2 regions of the Paenibacillus sp. FSL F4-0125 genome follow, and region 2 is predicted to be linked to the other one. Evidence: predicted binding sites of a transcription regulator. Region 2 holds the regulator's gene; the other holds the start of a gene.
What was found. The regulator Rex, encoded in region 2, represses fermentation and respiration genes when NADH is low (regulators of the CRP and FNR family bind a similar motif). The targets are predictions, from matches to a motif close to TTGTGAAATATTTCACAA.
Positions count from the first base shown of each region.

Region 1: a site for Rex is predicted at 7,574-7,591, ahead of NST74_RS29585 (cytochrome ubiquinol oxidase subunit I). Genes of this name have one in related genera too.

Region 1 is NZ_JBBOZJ010000001.1:6,621,085-6,632,940, forward strand. It holds gene NST74_RS29555 (hypothetical protein) at 1-73, opposite strand, end outside; gene rlmH (23S rRNA (pseudouridine(1915)-N(3))-methyltransferase RlmH) at 266-745, opposite strand; gene NST74_RS29565 (CxxH/CxxC protein) at 1,144-1,311, opposite strand; gene cydC (thiol reductant ABC exporter subunit CydC) at 1,539-3,290, opposite strand; gene cydD (thiol reductant ABC exporter subunit CydD) at 3,287-5,053, opposite strand; gene cydB (cytochrome d ubiquinol oxidase subunit II) at 5,053-6,069, opposite strand; gene NST74_RS29585 (cytochrome ubiquinol oxidase subunit I) at 6,066-7,460, opposite strand; gene NST74_RS29590 (cold-shock protein) at 7,684-7,914, opposite strand; gene NST74_RS29595 (cold-shock protein) at 8,008-8,208, opposite strand; gene NST74_RS29600 (S1C family serine protease) at 8,628-9,872, opposite strand; gene NST74_RS29605 (hypothetical protein) at 10,350-10,559, shown strand; gene NST74_RS29610 (MBL fold metallo-hydrolase) at 10,525-11,334, opposite strand; gene yycI (two-component system regulatory protein YycI) at 11,349-11,856, opposite strand, start outside.
Region 2 is NZ_JBBOZJ010000001.1:4,490,521-4,502,376, reverse strand. It holds gene panC (pantoate--beta-alanine ligase) at 1-206, shown strand, start outside; gene panD (aspartate 1-decarboxylase) at 199-582, shown strand; gene NST74_RS20005 (hypothetical protein) at 694-1,335, shown strand; gene dinG (ATP-dependent DNA helicase DinG) at 1,472-4,333, shown strand; gene NST74_RS19995 (redox-sensing transcriptional repressor Rex) at 4,467-5,117, shown strand; gene NST74_RS19990 (amidohydrolase) at 5,107-6,408, shown strand; gene NST74_RS19985 (cell wall elongation regulator TseB-like domain-containing protein) at 6,575-7,093, shown strand; gene NST74_RS19980 (hypothetical protein) at 7,506-8,048, shown strand; gene NST74_RS19975 (AAA family ATPase) at 8,041-9,543, shown strand; gene NST74_RS19970 (3-hydroxyacyl-CoA dehydrogenase family protein) at 9,677-10,549, shown strand; gene NST74_RS19965 (acetate/propionate family kinase) at 10,546-11,754, shown strand; gene asnS (asparagine--tRNA ligase) at 11,776-11,856, shown strand, end outside.

The sequences.
Region 1 (11,856 bases), 2.1 Mb from region 2:
CATCAATATATAATTGCTTTAATGACCTCGTTGCATCTTTAATTGCAGAAAAAGTCATATAATCACCTTCCATTTAAGTACATGATACCATATGCCATTAATCCCAGATATATCTAATCATATATATGTCGGAGGATATCTTAGTTCAATTTATTTCAAAAAACTCTACTGAATAGATACTTTCTCCAGCTAAACCTATCTTCTAATTGGATTGCCTAAACAGTGAGGCTTATAGATTCAGTTAGTTTAGCCATAAATTTAGCCGTCATTTATGGTACGGTTCCCCCCGATTTATCTTCACCGCGCGATAAATCTGCTCCACCAGTACCAGGCGCATGAGCTGATGGGGCAGCGTCATGCGCCCGAAGCTCATGCGCTGCTGCGCGCGGCGCATAACCTCATCGGAGAGCCCATGGCTCCCTCCGATAACGAACACGACATGGCTCGTCCCATAGGTACCGAGCCGGTCAATCTCTGCGGCAAGCTCTTCCGAGCTCCACAGCTTGCCGTCGATCGCGAGCGCAATAACATGCGCTTCGCTCTTTATGTGCGCGAGGATGCGTTCCCCCTCGCGTGCCTTAACAATACCGACTTCTGCCTCGCTCAGAGAGTCGGGTGCTTTTTCATCTGCCACCTCAATCACCTGAAACTTCAGATACGGTGTCAGCCGTTTAGCATACTCCGCGATGCCACCCATCAAATACTTTTCCTTCAATTTTCCTACACCAATAATTTGAATAAGCATAAGTGCCTCCTGTTATAGATCCTCTGTAGAAATAGCAAAAGGACGCGTACTAGGCGTCCCTTGTAGTTTTAGTAAGTACTTTCTTTTCTATCACATTTTAGATGAAAAAGAAACGGGAAATAAACCGGGCTTGCATATTCCCTAACGGTCCCTTCCCTCAAGAATTCCTTGGATCTCCTGATCCCTCGTTTTCCTGCTTAGTCGGAATCTCCTGAATCCTCCACCTATTCCCCGTCTCTTTAGGTTCAATCCATCCCCTATTTACTATCGCATGATGAGACATGGTCGATTTAGCGATTGGAACGTTGAAGCCGCTCACGTTATACTTATTCCACGCAAAAACGCCCTACAGCCCTTTTGGGACTGCAAGGCGTTTTTTTATAAGTCTTAAAGGTCTCTTAGACCACCAAATATTCAGCGTTCTTCTCACATTGGGTGCACTTTGCCGGCGGGTCCCAGTCAGAGAATTCCGTTTCCTTCAAATCCACTACATCTGGTGCATCTTCATACTCGTCCACAAACAAATCAATAGCTAATTCCACATGTTCTTTACATACTACATACATTCAACCAAGCATCCCTTTCTGTGCCGCTACGGCCTAATACTCCTTCTATTGTTCTACCATACTTCCCACGAAAATGGAACTCCTATCTATCCATTCCAGCGATCTGTTCATCCATTGTCTATATTCTTGCCCTTCACCAAAAAAAGATTCCTCCCACCCCGAAGGGCAGAAGGAATCTCATCACTTCTCTCTCTATTTTCTATAAATATTATTTTAAACTCTCCATCCTACCCTAGAAACTCCACCGGACGATCCAGCTCATATAATCTGCGGTAACGCGGTTCTTTTTTCATCAGCTCAGCATGGGTTCCACGCATTTCTACCGAGCCATTTTCCATAAAAATCACTTCATCCATCTGCTCCGCACCGACCAAATGATGCGTTACCCAAATTAGTGACTTACCCTTCATGGCTTCGAACATTGTCTTCAAAAGATCACGTTCCGTCCGCGGGTCCAACCCTACAGTCGGTTCGTCGAGTATGACAACAGGTGTATTTTGCAGCAAAATACGAGCTAACGCTATCCGCTGACGCTCTCCACCAGAGAATCGTTGCCCTGCTTCACGGACAAAGGTATCATATCCATCTGGCAACGAGGAGATCAACGTATCCATTTTGGCTAAGGCGCCAGCTTCTTTAATGGCTTGTTCGGAAGCCTTCGGATCACCCATACGAATATTGTTGGCTACCGTAGTGTCAAATAAGTGTGGGCTCTGATTAAGCACCGCTATAATAGAAGGAATATGCTCACCATAGGCATCTGCAGCGATACCATTAATCGTAACCGAGCCGTCAGAAGGCTCAATAACACCTTGAATAGCCTTTAATAACGTCGATTTACCCGCACCACTTCGGCCGATGATCGCAATCTTTTTACCTTGTGGAATGTCGAGGCTGAGATCGCGAACCGACCAGTTAGCCTCTGAACCATAGTAGTAACCTACATTTTCGAGCTTGATGTGAGCACTCTTCATGGCCTGAGGTAGAGCATCGACTACAGTTACTTTTTCAGAGACGATGTTCTGCTCAGTTCCATTTACACCAGACAATCGCTCTAAGGAGTTACGGTACTGCGGGATTTTCTCCACCGCTTCAGACACTGGCAGAAAGGCATCTGCTACAGGAAAAACAACCAGTACGAACGCCGCAATCAATGTGCCCGCAATAGCACCATCTGCAAACTCTCCAGCGGCCCAATACAGCATAGAAAGCACGCCAATCCCAATTACCGCTTGCCCAATGAACGTACGAAGGCGTGCCCAACTGCGCAGCGCTGCATCGGTTTGGGCTACTTTTCTCTCATCTGCTTCATAAGTGTCTACGAACTGGCTTTGCCGCCCACTAATGACCCAATCACCCATGCCAAGCACGGCGTCAGTCAGCTTTTGATAAAGACGATTACGCTCTACTTTCACTTCACGTTGGCGCTTCTGTGTGAAGAGCAGAGATAAGAACGGCAACACCACTACTAACACCAATATATACAGAGCCATCAATAGCGCAAAAGCGATATCAAAAGTACCCAGTGCAATCACAGCAGCCCCGTAAATCAGCAAAGCAATGACGCTTGGAAATACGGTGCGCAGATATACATTTTGTAAATATTCAATATCATCCGCAAGCATCCCGAGAATATCCCCAGTGCGGAAACGTGAGGACAGAAACAACGCTTGAGGCTCCAAAATATTGTACAAACGCACACGCATCTTAGATAAAATTCGCAAAATCGTGTCATGCCCAACTAGGCGTTCCACATAATGAATCACAGCCCGACTCGTCCCGAACGTCCGCACACCGACAATCGGTACATAGATCATTAGTATATTTTCGACAGGTGTAGATGCTTTTGAGATCAGAAATCCTGAGGTATACATTAATGATGAGGCTGTAAAAATCGTCAATGCCCCAAGCACGATAATAAGCACAAAACGCCAAAAATACGACGATACATACGGAGCAAACCATCCTTCACGTTTCAATGGATTCCCTCCAATTGCGACCCAATCAACTCATAATACGCACCCTTGCGGGCAAGCAACTCCTGATGGGTACCGATTTCTGCCACTTGTCCTTGCTTCATTACTACAATAATGTCCATATCCAGCATCCAGTGCAGGCGATGTGTTGCCAAAAAGACCAGCTTATCTTCAAAAAGAGGCACCATCGTCTCCTTCAGCTCATATTCGGTCTCAATATCCAGATGTGCCGTTGGCTCATCTAATAACATAATCGGACGACTGCTGAGTAAGGCTCGAGCCAGCGCAACCCGCTGCTCCTGCCCACCACTGAACGAACGACCTCCGCCGCCGATCATTTCATCCAAGCCATTCGGAAGGGTCGCCACCAGCTCTGATAATCCGGTAGCTTTCACAGCTGCAGACACAGCTTCCATAGAGGCCTCAGGGTAATAGAAGCGAATATTATCAGCCAATGTACCGCTAAAAATATAAGGACGCTGTGGGATATACGAAGTCTGCTTTCGCCAAGCCTCATCCGTTAATGCGCTAACCGTTGTACCGTTAACCGTGATACTTCCTGAAGTAGGGTGCAAAAAGCCCCCTAATATATCCACTAACGTAGATTTACCGGCCCCGCTCTCTCCGATAATCCCAATTTTGCTTGCTCCTTTAAATTGCAGGTTCACCGCTTCCAGCGAAGAAAGACCGGCTTCCTCGTATTTCACACTGACATCCTTTAATGTAAGTACGCTATTTTTATGCCAAGTGAATATCTTTTCTGATGTTTTTGATGCAGAATCCAAGGCTTGATTACCATTAGAACCTACTACTTCAGCTTTCACTTCATCCTGATCTATAATGCTCTTCATTGCCTCAGCAGCTTCCTTTCCATCGAGAGTAGCATGGAAATCTGAACCCACCAATCTGACAGGCAAGAAATATTCCGGTGCCAAGATCAGAATGGTTAAGCCCGTAACAAGCGTCATCTGATCGTTGACAAGACGCAGGCCGAGACTTACTGCAACGGAAGCAACGGATAACATCGTAAAGAAGTCCAGTGCAAATGAGGACAAAAAAGCTACTCGTAGTGTACGCATCGTCGCCGAGCGATATCGATCGCTGACCGTGGCAATACTCGTGCTATGACTACGACTGCGGCCCAGAAATTTCAGCGTTTCTAGCCCACGGAGGGAGTCTACAAAATGATTAGATAAGGTACGATAAGATTTCAGCTGACGGTCCATCTGCTTACGAGCCGTCATCCCGATCAAAATCATAAAGACAATAATAATCGGCATGGTGATCGTAAGAATAATCCCGCTCGCGGTATCCATCGTGTAGATATAAATAAGCACCAGAATCGGTGTAATTGACATCCCTACCATTCTAGGGATAATCGCTTCTAAGTATGTGCGGAACTTTGTTACGCCTTCCAGCACAAGTGTAACAAGATCCCCGGTTCCACGCCCACCCACCATTCTGGGTCCGAGCTGGAAGAGCTTATCCATCATTTCCCTCCGCATGTTACTGCCCGTTTCTTCCGCAAAGCGGTAAGAGATACGGCTCATCAGCATGGCGCAAGCATGGCGCACTAGAAATGCAAGAAGGAACAATAGCGAAGTAGCCCATTGTTCCTTCAGAGGTTCTCCCGCAAATAGCGCAGAGATGACTTCTGCTAGCCACTTGGCCAGCAGAAGTATGGACATGCTTTGCACCAGGGTAAGGAGGCCAACGATCAGAAAGACCGGTTTAACTCCTTTATACCCAAGCAAATTTTTATCCATTAGTATTCAAGATGCTCCTTCTCGTGAACGCGTTTATGAAAGACAAAGTAACTCCAAATTTGATATCCCAATACGAATGGAAGGATGGTCAGTGCCACAATCGTCATTACCTTTAAAGAGTAATGTCCCGAAGCCGCATTGGTGATTGTCAAATTAAAGGCTTGATCGATTGAACTAATCATAACACGTGGGAATAGTCCTACAAAGACTGAAGTTACCGACAACGCCATTACAGCTCCTGTCATTCCAAAAGCGTAGCCATCCTTCTTCTTCTTCATAAAATAACCCGATAGCACAAAAGCGATAATTCCGAGCGCTACAATAATCATAAGAACCGTTCCGCGCTGCTCGAAGATATCAGTCATATTATAAGTCATAATCACAAAAGCAGTAAACAAAACTGCAAGTGGGATCAGCAATCTTTGTGCCATCTTCCGAGCACGAGCCTGTAGATCACCCACTGTACGCAGTGTTGTGAACATGAGACCATGCACCAAACAGAGAAGAACTACCGTAAGACCTGCTACTACAGTATATACATTCACGATATCTGTGAAGCCTGCGTACATTTGCATATCGCCATCAATAGGTAAACCTTTAATAAAGCTGGCGAACACTACTGCAAGGAGGAACGGTGGGAGGAAGCTGCCAATAAAGATACAAGCATCCCAAGTTCTTTTCCAAGCTAAAGAATCTCGTTTACCTCTGAATTCAAAAGCGACGCCACGCGCAATCAAGGCTAATAAAGCAAAGACAAAAGGAATATAGAATCCGCTAAACAGCGTTGCATACCATTCCGGAAAAGCCGCGAACATTGCGCCCGCACCCGTTAGTAGCCATACCTCATTAGCATCCCAGAAAGGTCCGATAGAGTTAATCAGTACCCGGCGCTCTGTATCATTTTTAGCCAGAATCTGTGTTTCCATCCCTACGCCGAAATCAAAACCCTCCAGAAAGAAGAACCCTATAAACAGAACTGCAATCAGCACAAACCACAATTCATTAAGAGATATCATTGGGCGCCCTCCTCATTATATGGATCATGCGAATCCCCGTGATCGTTATCCATCGCATAAGGACCTTTTTTAATTACTTTCATAAACAAACCAATCAGTACTAATCCGAGAATTGCGTAAATCGTTGTAAAAGAAATAACAGAGAATAGAACCTGACCGCTCGTAATATTAGGCGACACACTGTCTTCCGTGGTCATCAGTCCGAATACCGTCCATGGCTGACGCCCGAATTCGGTCATGACCCAACCCGCTGTATTCGCGATTGGAGGAAGCAGTAATCCCCATAGCATAAACCGCATAAACCAGGTGTTTGGACGGTCCATTTTTTTGCGCCACATTAAATACATAGCGTACATACCCAGTACAATCATTAACGTTCCTGCTAGAACCATGATCCGGAAACTCCAGAATGTCGTACGTACAGGTGGAATATAGTCACCGGGGCCATAGGTTTGCTCATACTCAGCTTGCAGTTCAAGCATACCTTTAACTTCACCGGAAAATTTACTGTATGAAAGGAAGCTCAGCATATACGGAATTTGAAATTCTCCAGTACTTTCTTGCTTCTCTGGATCAATATTTGCCCATACGGTCCAAGGCGCTGGGTCACCACTCTTACCCCATAGTCCTTCGGAAGCCGCCATCTTCATAGGTTGAGTCTCAACCAAATACTGTGCTTGCGCATGGCCTGCCACGGCTACACCGATAGAAGAAATAATACCTACGATAGCTGCAATTTGAAAAGATTTCTTAAAGAAAGATACATCTTGTTTCTTCAATATCTTGTAGGCACTAATACCCGTTACTAGGAAGGCACCTGTTGCATACGCAGCAAGAACCGTGTGCGGGAATTCAACCAACAATTGTCCGTTCGTAATAAGCGCGAAGAAATCATTCATTTCTGCACGACCATTATTAATCGCAAATCCTACTGGATGCTGCATAAAGGAGTTTGCTGCCAGGATCCAGAAAGCAGATAACATCGTACCGAATGCTACCAGCCAGATAGAGGCCAAGTGCACTCTCTTGGACACTTTGTCCCAGCCAAATATCCAGATTCCAATAAACGTAGACTCCAGAAAAAAGGCTGCCAATGCTTCTACTGCAAGCGGAGCCCCGAAGACATCACCCACAAAACGTGAATAATCAGACCAGTTCATCCCGAACTGAAATTCCTGTAAAATCCCTGTAACTACCCCTACTGCAAAATTGATGAGGAACAGCTTTCCCCAGAACTGCGCCATTCTTTTGTACTCTTCATTGCCTTTTCTAACGTACATGGTCTCCATAATGGCAATCAAGAGCGCTAGTCCGATTGATACCGGTACAAAGAAATAGTGGAATATTGTCGTCGACGCAAATTGTATACGCGACAGCATTACTGTATCCATATTTTTCCCTTCCTTCTCCCCTTTTCGTTAATTATATTGTGTCAAAAATTTAAACGTCTTTTTGTGATTAATGTCACACAAAGGGGTGTATTTAACGGTAAAATTCAAATGATTTGTGACAAAAATCACAATTTACCATAAAAAAAGCAAAAAAAATAAGACGGTTTAACCGTCTTGAAGTTGTTCACTGCTCTATAACAAGCTTGACTCATAAAGGCATTGGTTAGGTAATGGAAATACCCTTCTTCAGCGATTTGAGATCGCCATTCGAATTAAGCAATTGTGGTAGCATCTTCGTGCTGCGAACCATTGGAGAGTCACATAGACGGCAAGAAGGCGCATGTTCAAATGCGAAATTATCCCTCATCCATCCGTTGCATCCATCATTGGTACACGCCCAAATCGCGGTATTTTCTTCCGGTATTTCTTCCAAAGGTTTCTTCCGGTAGTTCATTGCCGTTCCTCCCATCCTGTAAGTCAATAGTGACTAACTAGATATAAAAAGACCGTCCCAACTTTCAAAAAGCTGGGACGGTTTCTTCTATTATTACAGTTTTACAACGTTTTCGGCTTGTGGTCCACGGTTGCCTTGAACAACGTTGAATTCAACGCGTTGGCCTTCGTCCAAAGTTTTGAAGCCGTCGCCAGTGATTGCGCTGAAGTGAACGAATACGTCGCTTCCGCCTTCAACTTCGATAAATCCGAATCCTTTTTCTGCGTTGAACCATTTAACTGTACCTGTTTGCATGTGTGTTACCTCCACAAATTTAAATTAATATGTTCTTTTTATCTTCAAACAAAGAAAAAATTCACACATTGAAAAAGGTTGTATTGCCAAATATAACAGCCCTTTTCAATGCGAAAATTAGGGACTAAATGTATGATTGATATCATATTACCACACCTGATTAGCAAAGGCAAGCTGGCATCCGGATTTATCCGTTTCTACCCTAATAAGTATTACCTTCCAATGTAAGGGTTGCCAGTCAGCCCAAAATTCATTAAATCAGCTTATAATTGCCATATTTATCAAATATTTAGAAGAAACAGATCCCCGATAGCGATACAAAGTATCGCTATTTCAGGAAGGTCTACCTTCACAACTGAAGGGGTAGTCCGTTCTACTTGTCATTACTGCTATATCATTATATGCCGACTTTCGGTATATTATTCCTCTGGTTTTTCAAGAAGTTTAACTGTCGTCTGATTGACCTTCCCATTTCGGTAATAGGTGATCTTCAGATCCTCGCCAATCTTCGTTTGATTATATAAATACTTGCGAAGGGAGAGTGTGGATGTAATAGGCTCATCATTAAATTTTGTAATTACATCATTAAATTGTATTCCGGCTTCCTTTGCAGGTCCAACAGCATCCAGAACGACTACCCCATCCTTAACATTATTCGGTAGGTTCAGTTCCTTACGTTGATCCTCTGCAAGAGGAACGTAAGGATTATTTAAATCTACGGAATATACACCTAAGTAGGACCGGGCAATACGCCCTTTTTCAGCCAGTTCATTTGCGGTATCTATCACATGGTTAGCTGGAATTGCAAACCCTAGACCCTCTACACCTGCATCGGAGATTTTCATCGTGTTAATACCGATGACTTTACCATCCAGATCCACAAGTGCTCCGCCGCTATTACCTTCATTAATCGCCGCATCGGTCTGAATGACCTCTTGCTCCCAGTCATATACGCCGTCCTGATTTAAGGATACAGGAACCTTCCGTTCAGTATAGCTGACAATCCCTGAGGTCAATGTGTCTCCAAGTCCTAAAGGGTTACCAATGGCAATGACTGTTTCACCTAGGCGAAGCTTGGAGGAATCTCCTAGCTGTGCGATCGTATTGATACCCTTAGCATCAATAGAAAGAACTGCGATATCACTCACTTTATCCGTGCCAACAAGTGTAGCTTTACGTGTCTCACCATCTACTGTTACGACCTCAAGATTGCCGGAGTCTTCGATAACATGGTTATTAGTAATAATAAATGCTTTATTATCCACCTTTTTATAAATCACTCCAGAGCCTAATGCTGACTCATCCAGAATGTTCAATTCTTTATTATCTTCCTTATGATTGATAATACTTACTACTGCAGGACGAACCGTAGCAGCGGCTTGAATGATACGGTCAAACGGATCACTGCTTGGAGTAACCTCCCCAGTTGTTGCTACAGACTTCGGAGCAGTTTCATGACTCATTTGTCCAGTAAGCACACTGAATAAGAACACTGCCACCACAGCACTGATTAAGGAGCAGACGGCGGATATTTGCCAAGTGGATAAACCCTTGCGCGATCTTCGCACAGAATGCTTACGGTTTGCAAATGATCCCTTTGATGCTTCATCCCCTCTGGACCGTGATACTTTAGTTGAATAGAAATCGTCATCAAACAATCCCACCGAAAATCTCCCCCTTCTATTGCCAAGCGTCCACAGTCTCTAAAACTTGAACCTAGCAATCACATCCCAAGCATAAACGCCTGTGCCGTCCTTAATGGAACGAAACGCATTTATGCGAGAATTACAAGACATACAAGAACCTTAAATGCAAAACACTTATGTTCTAATATTTCATCACATATTACTGCATACTTTTAGACTCTCACAATCACTAAAAGGTTTCACTTTATCCATTAACCCCACAATAGTTTCAGTTAATCGAAAGAATATTAGAATCTTTCAATATATCTTCTCTATTAGGAATATTTTGCAACTTAAAAGACTACAATAATAGAAATGTTCCTTAAATTTAGGTTTTGCTCATTATGTCTACAATTGTATCACAGGCAACCCTCAATTCGTGATTTTCCTGAGGTAAAAGGTCTGCGAATTTTTTACAACTCCAATTTTGTTTTTACTATATAAGGAGGTATAATTATGAATTCTTTTTCTACAAGTATGGATCTGGTTGAGTTTATCGGTAAACTTGGTGATTTAAAGGATGAACACTATCATATGACCCTTGCCTTCAGTGCTATGATCGAATTAATGATCGATAAAGGCCTGATCTCCCGCCAAGAATTAGAACAAAAAACCGCCGAGCTTGATCAGCTTATGACAACTGGCTCAACTTATCCCATGGCGTAGGTTGATCATAATACGTATCACAAAGCTTAAACTCACTATCCTTGAAGAAACAACCCCGATCCTCCATTGCACAACGTACCGACATTTTAGCCAAGTCCATCATATTATGATCCCGGCTTAAATGCGCTAAATAGGTACGCTTGGTACGTCCTGTGAGAATTTCACTAAGTGCCGCTCCGGCTGCTTCATTAGAAAGGTGACCCATATCGCCAAGTATACGTCGTTTCGTATTCCACGGATAACGTCCCATCCTCAGCATTTCAATATCATGATTCGCTTCCAGCACCAATACGTCTGCATCTGAAATCGCATCTCTCACCTTGTCGCTAACATACCCAAGGTCCGTAGCTACACACAGCTTCTCTTTTCCATCATAAAAATTGTAACCAACCGGTTCCGCCGCATCATGAGAAATCGCAAACGACTCTACTCGCAGACTGCCAAAATCCCTATGCTGCCCCGACTCCATAATGATTCGGTTATAGTCCGGTATTTTGCCAATGCCTTTCTCTATAGCACCCCAGGTATTTGTGTTTGCATAAATCGGAAGATCGTATTTACGGGCCATTGCCCCGAGTCCCTTGATATGATCAGAATGCTCGTGCGTAACTAGAATCCCGTCTATATCATTACCCGTTAACTCGCGCATGGCTAACAGCTCATCGATCCGCTTGGCACTCAGACCTGCGTCAATCATAAGTGTTGTCTCCCCGTTCCGTACCACCGTAACATTTCCGGTAGAACCACTGGACAGTACTGTAAATGAAATCCCCATTTTCCTTACTCCTTCTAATCTGTTGTCTTCGGACTGATGATGTCCGCACTAATAGCATCCACATAATAGGCATTGCCGTTCTCCAGCATGAACCGCCACATCGGCGACGCTACCTGACTTTCGGAGTTGAACAGCTCACCATAATAACCAAGTTCAATCTCCTTCACTACAGAGTCCGCCGGAAAATATTTTTCAATCAAACTACTAAGCGCTTGTGATGCCGGCAGTACCTTCTGTTCCTTATCACTACTGCTTGCCCCAATTTCAATCTTCGGCGAGCGGTAAGCTACAATCTTCTGATCACTATTAATCAACTCTAGTCTAACTCGGAATAACGACCACTGATTCTGAACTAGCGGGTGAAGAACAAATTTCCCAACTTCACTTTCTTGTGAATCGAAGCGATAATTGGCGATGTCGGGAATTTGACTCTCAAGCGCCTTGCTAAGGTCAGAGAATGAAGAATAGATCAGCTTACTATCTATAGGAACATCTAATTTAATAGGTGGCTCATTCTGCTCT
Region 2 (11,856 bases):
TAACATCGGTTATTTCCAGCTCTCCTTTGGCGGTCATTGATTATGCGGAAATACTGACATTCCCTAATCTGGAAAGTTTAGACCGCGAAGCTTTAATAACGGATGTAGAAGGGGAAATTATTATAGCGCTTGCTGTGAAGTTTGGCAGAACACGCTTAATTGACAATAATGTATTTATTCCAAAGGAGGTTGCCGCTCTTGTTTAGACATATGATGAAATCCAAAATTCACCGCGCTACGGTGACAGAAGCGAATTTGAATTATGTGGGTAGTATTACCATTGATGAGAACTTAATGGAAGCGGCAGATATTCTTGAAAATGAAAAAGTACAGATCGTGGATAACAATAATGGTTCACGGTTAGAAACGTATGTTATTCCTGGACCTCGCGGAAGTGGTGTGATCTGTCTGAATGGTGCAGCTGCCCGTCTTGTTCAACCAGGAGACACAGTAATTATAATTTCATATGCGATGTTGTCTTCGGAAGAACTGGAGTCGCATAAGCCAACAGTGGTATTCGTGGATGAGAACAACAGACCCGTGAAGCTGGCTGATCATGAACTGCATGCTACAATCGCTTAAATAATGGACTTACGCCATGTAATGAATGGCAGGGATGAAAGACCCCGTTCTCGCAGAAAATGAAGTCAGGCAAGCTGAACTGATTTCATCTTCAGTAAAGGGGGATAGCCCATGTTTCAACATTTGTTTGCTGAAATGAACAAGGTGCTTCAGGAGATCGTTACAGACTACCCTACAGCGGAGGGTGCCCGCCGGAATGAGCTTTTATGCAATTATAATATGCTGCACCGACTAAGCGATAAAGTAATGGATGAATGGCTGGCCTTTGCAGAGAAGCTAAGTCACTTTCGTGAAAGTGTAGATTTTACGACTGTGGTTGAAGAGGACATGCCAGAGCAGGAAGCACCCGAGCTCTGCATGGATACTTTTGTTAGAGGCCAGGGGTATTATAAGCTGCTGATGTATGGAAAATGTATTGAGCAGTTTAAGGAAGTTATTGCCCAATATCCGGATAGTTTGGCTGCTCGCTTATATTTAGCCATCTCTTACCTTCAGGAAGGGGATGGAGAAGCGGCGTGGAGTCATTTGAACCATATGCTCGGTTTGATACGGGAAACCAAGCTGAAAGCAATGGTTTATAACGCTTTAGGGTGCATCCGGGCTTCACAGGAACGCTTCAATGAAGCGCAGGAGCTGTTTGGCCTCTCGTTGCAGCTTGACCCTGCACTTCCTGAACCGACGGTTAATTTGGAGGTTTGCCGCCGCCGTGGAGGAAAGCTTCATTTCGGAAATCAGCTTGTTTCATTATTGTAAATTATTACGTTTACGGTTTATTATTCCGCATTTTCATTCAAGCGATGCATCCCCTGAACCAGTGGTGTGCATCGCCTTTTTTCGCAACTTCTGTTATGCTGATTAAGAGTCTCAATTGAAAGGGAATAGAATTATAATGAAATTTGCCGTGCTTGATTTTGAAACAACGGGAACCCAATCCGTGGGTGAAATTATCCAGGTTGGCCTTGCAATTATAGAAGAAGACCGGTCCATCTCCCGGGTATATGGTTCCTACGTCAAGCCCGGAACGCCGATACCTCCTTTTATAACTGGTCTAACGGGGATTACCGATGATGATGTAAAAGATGCGCCTGAGCTGGATGCGATGATGATGGAGCTTGTTCCACTCTTGGATGATGTTGTGCTTGTAGGGCATAATGTCGCATTTGATTTCCATTTTTTACAAAATGCATTAGACAGATGTGGGTATTTACCATTTCAAGGGCGGATTTTAGATACGATTGACTTTCTAAAAATCTGCTTTCCTTCCCTGACATCCTATCAACTAGGGTCAGTTAGTGCACATTTTGGAGTGACACATGATCGTCCGCATCAGGCAGATAGTGATGCACTGGCGACAGCTCTTGTGCTGTTGAAATGTCTGGAGGAGCTGTACAGTTTACCGTTACTCACCATCCAGCGACTATGTGAGCTGTTTACCGAAGAGGATAGTGATTTAGGTTGGTATTTTGATGGTCTGCTGCGTGAGCGGGAAGCGGAGACGCTTCAACCCGAAGGTGATCTGACTTTCTATCGTCAATTAGCGCTTGCAGTAGGGGATTGGAATGAACTAGCTCCACCTCGTGACGAGCATGCTGAGAATCCGCTACAGAATTTATCATTTAAAGATTATATGGATGAAGTAACGAAACGGCTTAAAGACACTTTGCCACAGTATGAAAGCCGAGAAGCTCAGGATATTATGATCAATGAGGTGATAACGGCACTTGCCGAAGACAAACATCTATTGATCGAAGCAGGGACAGGAACCGGCAAATCGCTTGGTTATTTGTTGCCTGCCATATACCAAAGTGTTCGCACTAATGAAAAAGTTATGGTCAGCACTCATACCATTAATCTGCAGGATCAATTGCGTGAGCGTGATATTCCTTTGTTAACGCAGGTAGTTCCGTTTCCATTTAAAGCTGCGATTTTTAAAGGCAGAGGGCATTATTTGTGTCTTCGTAAGTTTGAACATAAAATTAATAAAAAAGACTTTATAAGTCCAAGGGAAGATGCACTTACTGCGGCTCAGATGATCGTTTGGCTGACACAAAGTGAATCAGGAGATGACGAAGAGCTCAATTTAAGCGGTCGTGGCGGAGATTTCTGGGAGACGGTAGCAAGCGATACCGATTCTTGTCTCGGTCGCTCCTGTCCTTGGTTCCGCAAGTGTTATTACCATCGGGCAAAACATGAAGCGGGTATTGCTGACGTGGTTATTACGAACCACTCTAAGCTTTTCGCAGATGTTAAGGCTGGGCACCAGCTACTCCCGGCTTATGAACATCTTGTTATTGATGAGGCCCACCATCTGGAGGATGTGGCTGGCAAGCATTTAGGTATGCATATGAAGCATTTCACGGTGGCTCACACGCTGTCCCGATTATACAAGGATAATCGTAACGGCCAACTCCCAACGCTTCGTCAAATGCTTCAGTCATCAGGCAGTGAGGAAGCTTCTGAATGGAGCGGAGTTATCGATAGAATCTATCCAGATCTGCTTACTGTAAAAGAAACCTGGGATCTACTTAGTGACAAGCTATTCAGCCTCTTGCCGGAACGTAGCGATGCAGCAGCGGGAGAAGCTGGACAGCTAGTCATGCGGTTACTTCCTACCCGTAAACCGAAGGATTGGGATGAATTGGTTGCTTTAGAGAATACTATGAATCTGACATTAAGCGAAATTATCCGTAAGGGTGATAAAATGCTTAATGAGATGCGTGATCAAGAAGGTCAATCTTCTTCAGATAGTCTAGTAACCGATATTAGCGGCTTATTCAAGGATTTAGCTTCTATACGTGAGCAAGTACGGTTTTTTATGGGATTAAACGACGAGAATGTAGTATATTGGCTGGAGGCGAATGGAAATTATCGCAGCAAATCGCTACAGCTATATGCCGTCCCTGTTGATGTTAGTACCCAGCTTAAAGAGCTGTTCTTCGACAAAAAGAAAAGTATTGTGTTAACCTCGGCGACGCTTTCTGTCGATAAATCGTTCCAGTTTATGATTGATAATCTCGGACTCAATGAAGCTGCGGAAGAGGGGCGTCTAATGACATCTCTCCTTCCTTCTCCCTTTAAGTATCGGGAGCAGGCACTATTAGTAATTCCACGGGATTTCCCTAGTGTGAAAGGCAGTGTGGGTGATGCCCGATTTGTCGATACGCTCGTACAGTCACTAGCAGAAGCGGCAATTACGACACGCGGACGGATGCTTGTTCTGTTTACTTCTTACAAGATGCTGCGCCAAGTTTACGATCCTCTGAAAGAGGCTCTAGCCTCACAAGAAATTACGGTGCTAGGTCAAGGCGTGGAAGGTGGAAGCCGCAGTAAGCTGATTCGACGTTTTCAGGACAGTGCTGCTTCAGTTCTACTTGGAACTAGCAGCTTCTGGGAGGGAGTAGATATTCCGGGTGAGGCATTGACATGCCTGGCCATCGTGAGGCTTCCATTTCAACCGCCTAATCACCCTCTAGCGGAAGCGAAGTCTGAGTTATTACAAGCCCAGAAGAAGAATCCGTTTATGAAATTGTCGGTGCCTCAGGCAGTTATCCGCTTCAAGCAAGGATTTGGAAGACTGGTACGGACAGCGCAGGATCGGGGTATTGTTATAGTGTATGACACTAGGGTTATCGAATCTCATTATGGGAAGTATTTCCTTTATTCGTTGCCTGGCCCGAAAATGGAACATATGTTGACGGATCAAATGGTTCCTCGTATAGCAGAGTGGTTGGAAGACGGAGGCGTTTCTTAAGAAGGACATCTTCTGTTTAATTAATCACTCCACAATGAAGGGCGGTATAAGAGAATACCGCTCTTCATTGAGACGAGGTACAGAAATTTTAATAGGATTTAAACAGATTAGTACTTAAATTAGGAGGTAAATTATGAAATCGGATAAAATATCAGAAGCCGTTGTTCGAAGACTTCCTGTGTACTTACGTTTCTTGAATGATCTCCAGAAACGTGAAATATTAACCGTTTCCTCGCAAGAATTAGGACAAAAACTTGATCTCAATCCCGCTCAAATCCGTAAAGATTTAGCGTATTTTGGAGACTTCGGCAGAAAAGGTATTGGGTATGACGTAACTTATCTTATTGAGAAAATCCGTCATATTTTAAAGCTGGACCAACAGCTGAATGTGGCTTTAGTAGGTGCCGGTAACCTTGGACATGCATTATCTAATTATAATGCTTATCTGAAAGATACTATGAAGATTACCGCTATATTTGACTCTTATGCACCTAAGGTAGGGCGGAAAATCAACTCTCTTACGGTTCAACCCATGGAGGAGCTAGGTCAGACAGTTCGTGAGCAAGGCATTCGAATTGGGATTATTACAGTACCTGACTCAGAAGCGCAGAATGTAGCAGATATTCTTATTGAATCTGGTATTGAGGCGATTTTGAATTTTGCACCAGTGATTCTAAAAACACCACCGAATATCCGGGTTCATGCAGCCGATTTTACAACGGATTTGCAAAGCCTTGCTTATTATTTGAAAGACGGAAAGGAAGAAAGCGGAAATGAAGAGTAGTAAAACGATTATCAAAGGCGGGCGTTTTCTTATTCCGGGAACGGATGAGCCTGTTCTTAGTGGATATATGACTATTGAAGATGATTTGATCACTTACATAGGAAAAGAAGAGCCTTTGATGGAAGAAGGTGTGCAAGTTGTTGATGGCAGTCGTCTGTTGTTTATGCCTGGTCTGGTAAACACACACGGCCATGCCGCAATGTCATTGCTTCGTGGTTATGGAGATGATTTAGCGCTTCAAGTGTGGCTTCAGGAAAAAATGTGGCCGATGGAAGAGAAATTCACCGGAGAAGATGTGTACTGGGGAACCTCCTTGTCTGTTCTGGAAATGCTGAAAGGTGGCACTACAACCTTCCTGGATATGTATGATCATATGGATCGAGTAGCTGAGGTGGTCGAATTGTCAGGTATCCGTTCCGTATTGATGAGAGGCGTAATCGGCCTTTGTCCAGAGGAAGTACAGAATCACAAGCTTGCGGAAGCGATTTCTTTTGCACGTAACTGGCATGGAAAGGCTGACGGTAGAATTACAACGATGATCTCGCCACACGCCCCATATACCTGCCCGCCGGATTTCTTTGTTAAGTTTGTACAGGCGGCACATGATTTGGATTTACCGATGCATACCCATATGTCCGAAACGAAACGCGAAGTGGAGCAGAATGTAGTGGATTACGGACTGCGGCCTGTAGCGCATTTAGAGAAGCTTGGAATGTTCACACGTCCGTCTATTGTTGCTCATGGCGTTCATTTGAATGATGAAGAGATCGAGATTCTGGCTCGTCATAATGTAGGTGTATCTCATAACCCGGGAAGTAATCTAAAACTGGCTAGTGGAGTTGCTCGTGTTACAGATCTTCTAAAGGCCGGTGTGAAGGTGTCGCTGGGTACAGATGGCGCGGCAAGTAATAATAACTTGGATATGTTTGAAGAGATGCGTCTTGCAGCACTTATCCATAAAGGTGTAAGTGGTGATCCTACGGCTGTACCGGCTCCGGAAGCTCTGAGTATGGCTACAGAGTATGGCGCGAAGTCTATCTTTTTAAATGATGTGGGCAGGCTCGCTGTAGGCATGAAAGCTGACTTTATCGCGATTGATATAGACCAGCCGCATTTACTACCGCACACAGATTTGCTGTCTCATGCTGTATACTCTGCCAGTGCCAAGGATGTTGAGCATGTATGGGTGAATGGTAAACAGGTTGTAAAACATGGACAATGTCTAACGTTAGATGAGGAAGCTATCCGTCGTAAGGCGCAAGAATCCTTTGAGGGGCTGCTCAAGCGCTAGTCTAAGATCATAAATTAACTGAAAGGCTGTGACTTTCTGCGTTTGCAAAAGTTACGGCCTTTTCTGTAAATATAAGAATTTATATGAATGAATATGAAACTTTGGATAAACACACGGGTGTGTTATATAATCAAAAAAGATATATTACTAGAAAGGGAGCTGTACCTTGAAGAAAAGGAAAAAATGGATCCTCCTGGGGTCAGTTCTGATTCTGCTCCTTCTGTTTGGACTTATCCAGTTCTATGCCTATATTATGAAAGATCAATGGAACGAGCGAGATATTGCTAAGGATATCGCCAAAACCAGCGCTGGTCTGACAGAGGTAACTAAAGCACAGAAATCCGTGTGGGATGAAAATGCAGTGTACTGGGTCTTAACAGGGAAGAATCAATCCGGGACCGAGTTGATGGTATGGGTACGCTTTACTGTAGACGGGAAGTTTGCAGAAGGCAACGACGCAGTATATGCTGAGGAACTGAGTAAAGGGACCTCTGAAGCGAAAATACGCAGCATAATTAAAGCTGATCTTCCGGACGTTAGTATCGAGCGGTTGTTGCCGGGGGTATATAACGGAGAGTACGCATGGCAGCTTTTTTATAAACAAAGCGGTCGGTATTATTATCAATTTTATCGGTTCTCAGATGGAGCTCGAATGGGTGAAGGATATAGTTTACCCAGCCGCTAAAATAAACAAGAGTACTATACTAGAAACAAGCGGACCATTTATGGTTCGCTTGTTTTCGTTAATTTGATGGATTATTTTGATATACTTGTAATGTACTATTTGTGATATACTAAATAGGCAGTTTTTATATATTCTTTTTAAAAAACACATGTGAAAATGAGCCTGTTAATGACAAGTAACGGCCCTTTTTTAGTTGAAATAAATCAATATATTTATTGAATTGGAAAAAAATAAAAAATAAAATTTTAAATATCTTCACACTTTTTTTCATTATCGTATATACACTTGTGATATACTACTGTTTGTAAATAGAACAGTAGTAAGAGAATGTTAGGCTCTGATGAGCGCTTAACAGCTTTGATTTATTGATCATTCTGTTTACATTTTGTCATCTTTGAGAGGAGGACGTTTCTTGAAATTACGTCTTGTACCTGTACTGATAACGTCTCTACTGTCGGCTACTCTATTGTTCGGAGGATTCTTTTTATATCGTCAGTTTGCTTTACAGGAACCGCTCCAAAAGATTGTATCCGGTTATGAGGGAGTAAATAATTCACATATTAGTATTAACCGCGATGAGGTCACTTTGAAACTTGATTTGCAGCCGGGCACGAATTTACGTGATCTGGTATCGTATGTATCCAAAGAAGGAAAGTCAGTGATTGAAGGACGTAAACTTAAACTCGATGTGGATCAAAATTCAAATGAATTATTAGATGATTACTGGGATAAAGCGTTGTTCTCTGTAGCTGAAGCCATGGAGAGCCGTAAATATACTCTTATACCTACAGAACTTGATAGATTAAAAGAGCAACATTCGGAATATAAAGATGTGATAGCAACAACTGAAATTGACGACAACAATGTGTATGTAAGCTTGAGTAATGGAAAAGAAAGTAAATTCGTTATTTTGCCGCGAAAACCTGCGACCTTGGGGGTATGGAATAATGCCTAAGTATCTAAAAGAAATTTTACTCGGATTTATTCCTGTACTGTTTATTTTCATGGCTTTTTTAGGTATTAATATATTCCCAATTGTTATAGCAGCTGGAATGCTTACTGCACTGCTTATAATTGCTCATTTGCGCGGCGGGCTTACGGTGAACGCTGGCGCTGGGAAAAAACGCAAGAAGGAAGGACCTTCGAAGCTAACTTTTGAAGAAATTGGCGGGCAAGACAATGCGAAGCAAGAGCTTCGTGAAGCACTCGATTTTTTGATCCGTCATGAGGAAATTAGCAAATTTGGGATTCGCCCCTTAAAAGGGATTCTGCTCACTGGTCCTCCAGGAACAGGTAAGACCCTTATGGCCAGAGCGGCTGCACATTATACAAACTCCGTATTCGTAGCTGCATCAGGTAGTGAATTTGTTGAAATGTATGTGGGTGTCGGGGCCGGCCGGATTCGTGATTTGTTCAAGGATGCCCGTAGCCGCGCTGTTAAGGAGAACAAGCAGAGTGCCATTATTTTCATTGATGAAATTGACGTAATTGGCGGTAAACGTGAAGGCGGGCAGCAGCGTGAATATGATCAGACCTTGAATCAGCTGTTGACTGAGATGGACGGTATTTATAATAACGAAACACCGCGTATTCTGCTGGTAGCTGCAACAAACCGGAAAGAAATGCTTGATTCGGCATTGCTACGTCCTGGACGGTTCGACCGTCATATTCAAGTGGACATGCCTGACAAGAAGGGCCGGAGATCGATTCTCGAATTGCATGCGAAGAATAAACCTCTTCATCCAGAAGTGAGTCTCGACAAAATTGCTGAAGAAGCCTATGGCTTCTCCGGTGCTCAGCTGGAAAGTGTCATGAATGAGGCTGCGATTTATATGATGCGTGAGGATTTGACGGAAGTTGAGCAGCGGCATCTGTCAATGGCGATTGACAAGGTAATGATGGGTGAAAAAACGGATCGAGAAACCAATCACGAAGAGAAAAAGAGGGTCGCTATTCATGAATTGGGACATGCCATCATGGCAGAGCTCCTTCGTCCAGGAAGCGTTAGTCAGGTTACACTGACTCCGCGTGGGCAAGCCCTTGGATATGTGCGGCACAATCCTCAGCAAGAACAGTATTTGTACACCAAAGATTATTTGGAAGATCAGATTATGATTGCCCTTGGTGGAGCGGCGGCTGAAGAAATGTATTATGGCGGACGAAGCACAGGTTCACGTGCTGATTTCGATCAGGCGCTGAATATTGTGGAAACGATGATGAAGTCAGGATTAACTTCGCTGGGCATTGCCAAGTTGGAAATGGTTACCACTGAAGAGCTTATGAAGGAAAATAGTAAGATATTGGATGAACTGATGACGCGCACTCGTGAGCACCTTGAAAAGCAACGAAATGTATTTGATTACTCTCTTGACATTTTAATGAAGGAAGAAGTACTCTCTGGAGAGCAATTTCGATGTCAATTTCGTGACAGCGTCCTTTTACCAGCATAAATTTTTATGCTGGTTATTTTTTTTTACTTTTCAGGCATGCTAAGATATCATTATATGTCGGGCTTTATAAATTTTTGCGACAGACAAGGTACAATACAAAAGTATAGATACCTGAAAGGATGGAGACTTTTTTATGAATTTCAAAAAAATAGGTGTCATCGGCGGTGGCACAATGGGACAAGGTATTGCTGAAATGTTAGCAGCCAAAGGCCTGGATGTATTGCTGGTGGAGAAAACCGCAGAAAAACTGGACTACTCTTACGAAATGATCGAGACAAGTCTAGATAAGCAATTGGAGAAATGGGCGATCACTCAAGCAGAAAAGAAGCTGATTCTTAGCCGCATTCAAAAAGTGACACATTTCGCAGAGCTCAGCTCTTGTGATATGGTCATCGAAACCATTGTTGAGGATTTGGAAGAAAAGAAAAAGATTCTAAATCAATTGGATCAAGTATGTCCAAATCACATTATTCTTGCCAGCAATACGTCAACACTTAGCTTGACTGAACTTGCAAGTTCTACAATGTATCCGGAACGCGTGATCGGAATGCATTTCATATATCCTGTTGCTAAAGTGGATCTTGTTGAAATCGTACGCGGTCTGAAAACTTCAGATGCTACTTTTGAAGACACAAAATCCTTTGTTGATGAGATTGTTGAGAAAAAAGGTGTAATGATTTATGAATCCCCAGGATTTGTAACATCACGCCTCATTTGCTTGTTTATCAATGAAGCTATGCATGTGTTGCAAGAGGGCGTTGCCTCCGCACAGGATATTGACGATGCTATGCGTATCGGTTATCAATTCCAATATGGACCGCTTGAAATGGCTGACAGATTCGGCTTGGATTCGGTTCTTGCTGCGCTTGAAAATATGTTCCGTGAATACGGTGAATTGAAATACCGCCCTTCTACAATTCTCAAGAAGATGGTACGTGCAGGACAACTGGGTATGAAATCAGGAGAAGGCTTCTTCAAGTACGACAAGGATGGTGACCGTGTATGAATATTCTAGTTATTAACTCAGGTAGTTCTTCTTTGAAATATCAGCTCTATAACATGAACGATGAATCGGTTTTGGCTAAAGGTTTGGTTGAACGTATTGGAATGGACTCCTCTATTCTGAATCATAAACCGACTGGCAAAGCGGAAGTGACAGAAGTAAGCGAAATCCTGGAACATAATACTGCGATTCGTAAAGTCCTTGCTTGTCTTACAGACAAGGAGCATGGTGTAATTGAATCCATTAAAGAAATTGATGCTGTAGGTCATCGCGTAGTGCATGGTGGTGAATTCTTCAAAGCCTCCGCACTTGTGGATGCTGACGCAAAAACGAAAATTCGTCAATTGTTTGACCTTGCACCACTGCATAACCCAGCAGCAATGATGGGGATTACGGCTTCTGAAGTAAATATGCCGGGTGTACCGCAGGTCGTTGTATTCGATACTGCCTTCCACCAAACGATGCCTGAGAAAGCTTATATGTACGCTATTCCTAGAGTACTGTACAATAAATATAAAGTTCGTCGTTACGGCGCACACGGTACATCACATGACTTCGTAAGCAAGGCTGCTGCGGAGTACTTGGAGCGTCCGCTGGAAGATCTGAAGATCATTACTTGTCATATCGGTAACGGCGGTAGTGTAACTGCAGTTCAGGGCGGAGTGTCCGTGGATACTTCGATGGGTATGACACCTCTGGAAGGTTTGATGATGGGTACACGCAGTGGTGACCTTGACCCAGCAATTGTTCCTTACGTAATGAACAAGGAAGAATTGTCTGTAGGTGAAGTGAACTCCATGTTGAACAAACATAGTGGTCTCTTAGCAATTTCGGGCGTAAGCAGTGACATGCGTGATATTATTGAGGGTATGGAAAAAGGTGAGCCTAATTCCACGCTAGCTTTTGAAATGTATGAGTACCGCTTGCGCAAGTATATCGGTTCATATACGGCTGCCATGAACGGTGTAGATGCGATCGTATTTACTGCCGGTGTTGGTGAAAATGCTTCATTGCTTCGTGAGAAACTGCTAAATAACCTTACTTTCCTGGGTATTGAGTTGGATGCTGAAGCTAACAAAGTTCGTTCAGGCGATCCACGTCGTATCTCTACGGTAGATTCCAAGGTACAAGTGCTAGTAGTTCCGACAAACGAAGAACTTGTCATTGCACGCGATACACACCGTATTGTGCAAGGAATTAACGGCTAAATTAGAGGAGAGATTGAAGGCATGGCTAACAAGAGTGTAATCAAGAACGTGAATGAACATGTTGGAGAGAGCGTTGTTATCGGTTGTTGGGTAAACAACAAG